Regions from separate parts of the Halomonas pelophila genome, predicted to be linked through region 1. Evidence: predicted binding sites of a transcription regulator. Region 1 holds the regulator's gene; the other holds the start of a gene.
The links. Region 1 encodes FNR, which switches genes on or off when oxygen is low (the NO sensors DNR and NnrR bind a similar motif). Its sites were predicted from a motif close to TTGATNTANATCAA; they were not measured.
Positions count from the first base shown of each region.

Region 1 (2,393 bases):
CGCGATAGCGTCGCCGCGACGCTCGAGCAGGTCATCGCCATGGCACCGTCGCGGCTGTCGCTGTTTCACTACCAGCACCACCCCGAACGCTTCCCCCGGCAGCGCCAGATCCGCACCGAGGACCTGCCTGCCCCCCAGGAGGTCCAGGAGATGCTGCAGGCGGCCATCGCGATGCTCGCCGCCGCGGGCTATATGCATATCGGCCATGACCGCTTCGTGCGCGGCGACGACCGCCTGGCCAAGGCCCTCGAGGCCGGGCGGGAGCGCCACGACCTGGTGGGCCTGGGCGTCATGGCGGTCTCCCGCCTGGAGGACCTGCACGTTCGCAACCCGCTGAGGCTCGAGGAGTACGAGGCGTCCCTGGATCGAGGGGAGCTGCCCACCGCCGTCGGCCATCGGCTGAGCCTGGACGACCGGCTGCGCAGCGCCGCCATCGAGCGACTGATGTGCGATCTGCCCCTCGACCTGGCGGCGCTCGGCGAGGCCTTCGGGCTGGACGCCGAGGCCCATCTCGCCGCACCGCTGGCGCGACTGGCCCGGGCCGAGACCCAGGACCTGATCGTGCGCCAGGGCCGCCAGTGGCGCGTGACGCCCAGCGGGCGCCCGCTGATCCGTCAGCTGGCGGCGGCCTTCGATGCCTACCCCGCCGCGCCCTGATCGCCACACGCTGATCGCTACCGTCAGCGGCGAGGTGTTAAGCGGTGCTTTGCCGGTGGGCGACTATCCCCCATAATGATCTCTGAGCCACCATCCATGGAGGAGAGCATGCCCGACCCCGCAACCGGTAGGCGCCGCGCCCTGCTGAACGAGACGCGCTGCCAGACCTGCAGCCTGAGCTCGCTCTGCCTGCCGCTGGCACTCGAAGTGCAGGACATGGATCAGTTCGATGCCATCATCCGCCGCCGACCGCCGTTGAAGAAGGGCGAGGCACTGTTCCGCCAGGGCACCCCCTTCACCAGCGTCTTCGCAGTCCGCTCGGGCAGCCTCAAGCAGGTGACCACCGAGGGCAGCGGCGAGGACCAGCTGACCAACTTCTACCTGCCCAGCGAACTGGTGGGACTCGACGGCATCGACGAGGAACGCTACCCGGGCACGGTGGTGGCCCTGGAGACCACCACGGTCTGCGAGATCCCCTTCGATCGCCTCGACACCCTCTCCGAATCCCTGCCGGAGCTGCGCGGCCAGCTCTACCGCAGCATGAGCAAGGAGATGCGTGACGACCGCCGCATGATGCGCCTGCTGTCGCGCAAGACCGCCGACCAGCGCCTGGCGACCTTCTTCACCAGCCTCTCCGACCGCTTCCGTCGGCGCGGCTACTCGCCCTACAGCTTCCGGCTGTCCATGTCGCGGGCCGACATCGGCAACTACCTGGGGCTCGCGGTGGAGACCGTCAGCCGCATCCTGAGTCGCTTCCAGTCCCAGGAGCTGGTGGCCGTCTCCGGCCGCGAAGTGAACATCCTCGACCTGGAATCGCTGATCGAGGTGGCCGAACAGGAGGGCTGCCGCTGAGGCCGCGCGCCGATCGCGCTCTCCCGTCTCGACACGAAAAACCCCAGCGCCCGATGAGGTCGCTGGGGTTTTTCATGCTTGGCCGTCCGGCCACCGCGAGATGCTATCGCTTCTGATCAGGGCTCGTTATGCAGGGCGATGCGATCGGCATTGAGGCGCGCCTGCTTCTCCTCGAGGCCGGCGAAGTCGAAGAGCTCGCGGTCGGCCAGCTGGGAGGGTGCCACGTTGGTGACCGCCTTGAACATGCTCTCGAGCCGTCCCGGATGCGACGTCTCCCACTCGGCCAGCATCTCCTTGACCACCTGGCGCTGCAGGTTCGGTTGGGAGCCGCAGAGGTTGCAGGGAATGATCGGGAAGGCCATCCGCCGGGCGAACTCGGCGATGTCGGCCTCCCGGCAGTAGGCGAGCGGACGGATGACCATGTTCTTGCCGTCGTCGGAGAGCAGCTTGGGCGGCATCGCCTTGAGGCTGCCGCCAAAGAACATGTTGAGAAACAGCGTCTCGAGGATGTCCTCGCGATGATGCCCCAGCGCCACCTTGGTGGCCCCGATCTCCTCGGCGAAGCCGTACAGTGAGCCGCGCCGCAGCCGTGAACAGAGCGCGCAGGTGGTCTTGCCCTCGGGGGTCTTCTCCTTGACCACCGAGTAGGTGTCGCGCTCGAGGATGTGGTACTCGACGTCGAGCTTATCCAGGTACTCGGGCAGCACGTGCTCGGGGAAGCCGGGCTGCTTCTGGTCCAGATTGACCGCCACCAGGGAGAAGTTCACCGGCGCGTTGCGCTGCAGGTTGCGCAGGATCTCCAGCAGGGTGTAGCTGTCCTTGCCCCCGGAGAGGCAGACCATCACCCGGTCCCCCTCATGAATCATCCCGTAATCGATGATGGC
Region 1 covers NZ_JBEGCI010000006.1:39,457-41,849, reverse strand. The annotation lists gene hemN (oxygen-independent coproporphyrinogen III oxidase) at 1-657, shown strand, start outside; gene fnr (fumarate/nitrate reduction transcriptional regulator Fnr) at 766-1,509, shown strand; gene ttcA (tRNA 2-thiocytidine(32) synthetase TtcA) at 1,626-2,393, opposite strand, start outside.

Region 2 (2,393 bases), on a different contig from region 1:
CTCGTCCTTCTTCTTCTTGATGTCGATGCCGTCGGGGTTGTTGGAGCCGACCTCGTGCAGGGCGATGATGTGCAACACCACCAGCGCCAGGATCACGATGGGCAGGGCCACCACGTGCAGGGCGAAGAAGCGGTTCAGGGTGATGCCGGAGATCAGGAAGTCACCGCGCACCCACTGCGCCAGATCCGGGCCGATGGCCGGAATGGCGGAGAACAGCGAGATGATGACCTGGGCCCCCCAGTAGGACATCTGACCCCAGGGCAGCAGGTAGCCCATGAAGGCCTCGGCCATGAGCGCCAGGTAGATGGTCATGCCGAAGATCCACACCAGCTCGCGGGGCGCCTTGTAGGAGCCATAGAGCAGGCCGCGAAACATGTGCAGATAGACCACGACGAAGAAGGCCGAGGCCCCGGTGGAGTGCATGTAGCGGATCAGCCACCCCCACTCCACGTCGCGCATGATGTACTCGACCGAGGCGAAGGCGCCCTCGGCGGAGGGGTTGTAGCTCATGGTCAGCCAGACACCGGTGAGGATCTGGTTGACCAGCACCAGCAGGGCCAGCGAGCCGAAGAAGTACCAGAAGTTGAAGTTCTTCGGCGCGTAGTACTTGGCCAGGTGCTCTTCCCACATCTGGGTCGCGGGGAAGCGGTCGTCGACCCAGCGCATGAAGCCGCGCTCCGCCTTGGCCTTGTTAGGATTACCCATCAGGCAGACTCCTCATCTTCGCCGACAGTGATCAGTACATCGCTGTCGAAGCGGTAAGGTGGCACTTCGAGGTTGGTCGGCGCCGGCACATTGGCGAACACGCGACCCGCCAGGTCGAAGCGTGAGCCGTGGCAGGGGCAGAAGAAGCCACCGGGCCAGTCTCCGACATCGACACTACCCGGCTCGGGCTTGAACAGCGGCGAGCAGCCCAGGTGGGTGCAGATGCCGATCAGCACGCCGATCTCAGGCTTGATGGAGCGCAACGTCCCCTCCACGTAGGCCGGCTGCTGCGGCACGCTGGAATCGGGATCTGCCAGCTCTGCGGGGTCGATCGCCTCGGTGCGCTCGATCATCGCCGGCGAGCGATTGAGGATCCACACCGGCTTGCCACGCCATTCGACCGTCATGCGCTGCCCGGGTTCGAGCTTCGACACGTCTGCCTGCACGGGCGCACCCGCGGCTCTCGCCCTGGCGCTCGGCTGCCAGGAAGCTACAAAGGGGACCGCAACCCCGACGGCACCCACCGCACCCACGACGGTGGTGGCACCTACGAGGAAACGGCGCCGACCCTTGTTTACGCCGTTATCTGCCATTTCAGATTTCTCCCATCGACTTACCCGCTGTTCCATCACGGGCAGTGAATCCCCCGCGACCACGGATATCAAATGCGCACTATCTTAAAAAATCGCGTCGCCCCGCACAAGGAAAGGTTCCCTGCCCGCGGAGCAATACGGCGACAAATTCTTGATCCGAAACAAGAAACGCCCAGGTCACAGGACCTGGGCGTGTTCGAGCGGCAATACGTGCGTATCAGCGCTTGGAGAACTGCGGGCGACGACGCGCCTTGCGCAGGCCGACCTTCTTACGCTCGACCTTACGGGCGTCACGCGTGACGTACCCGGCTTCGCGCAGCTGACCGCGGAAGTCCTCGTTGTACTCCATCAGGGCACGAGTGATGCCGTGACGGATAGCGCCGGCCTGGGCGCTGCCGCCGCCACCCTTGACGGTGACGTAGACGTCGAACTGGCCGAGGGTCTCGGTCAGTTCGAGGGGCTGACGGACCACCATGCGGCCGGTGACGCGACCGAAGTACTGGTCCAGATCACGGCTGTTGACGGTGATCTTGCCGGTGCCCGGCTTCAGGAAGACGCGCGCGGTAGAGGTCTTGCGGCGCCCGGTACCGTAATACTGCTGTGTCATGGCGAAGACTCCCTCAGATGTTCAGTTCTTGCGGCTGCTGGGCAGCGTGCGGATGCTCGGTGCCGGCGTAGACCTTGAGCTTCGAGTACATGGCACGACCCAGGGGACCCTTCGGCAGCATGCCCTTGACGGCGGACTCGATGACACGCTCCGGTGCGTGGGCGATCATCTTCTCGAAATTCATGGAGCGCAGGCCGCCCGGATAACCGGTGTGGCGGTAGTAGGTCTTGGCGTTGACCTTGTTGCCGGTGACCTTCACCTTCTCGGCATTGATCACGACGATGTAGTCGCCGGTATCGACATGCGGGGTGAACTCCGGCTTGTGCTTGCCACGCAGGCGGCGAGCGATCTCGGTGGCCAGGCGACCGAGTGTCTTGTCCGCAGCGTCGACGACGAACCAGTCGCGCTGGACGGACTGCGGCTTGGCAGTGAACGTCTTCATGGGTGAATCACCATTAGGATGTATTGGGTTCTGCCGCCGGATGTCC
Region 2 covers NZ_JBEGCI010000002.1:199,192-201,584, reverse strand. The annotation lists gene ABE957_RS02735 (cytochrome b) at 1-705, opposite strand, end outside; gene petA (ubiquinol-cytochrome c reductase iron-sulfur subunit) at 705-1,298, opposite strand; gene rpsI (30S ribosomal protein S9) at 1,516-1,905, opposite strand; gene rplM (50S ribosomal protein L13) at 1,919-2,347, opposite strand.
Region 2: the regulator FNR is predicted to act here: its motif matches at 1,450-1,463, upstream of petA (ubiquinol-cytochrome c reductase iron-sulfur subunit).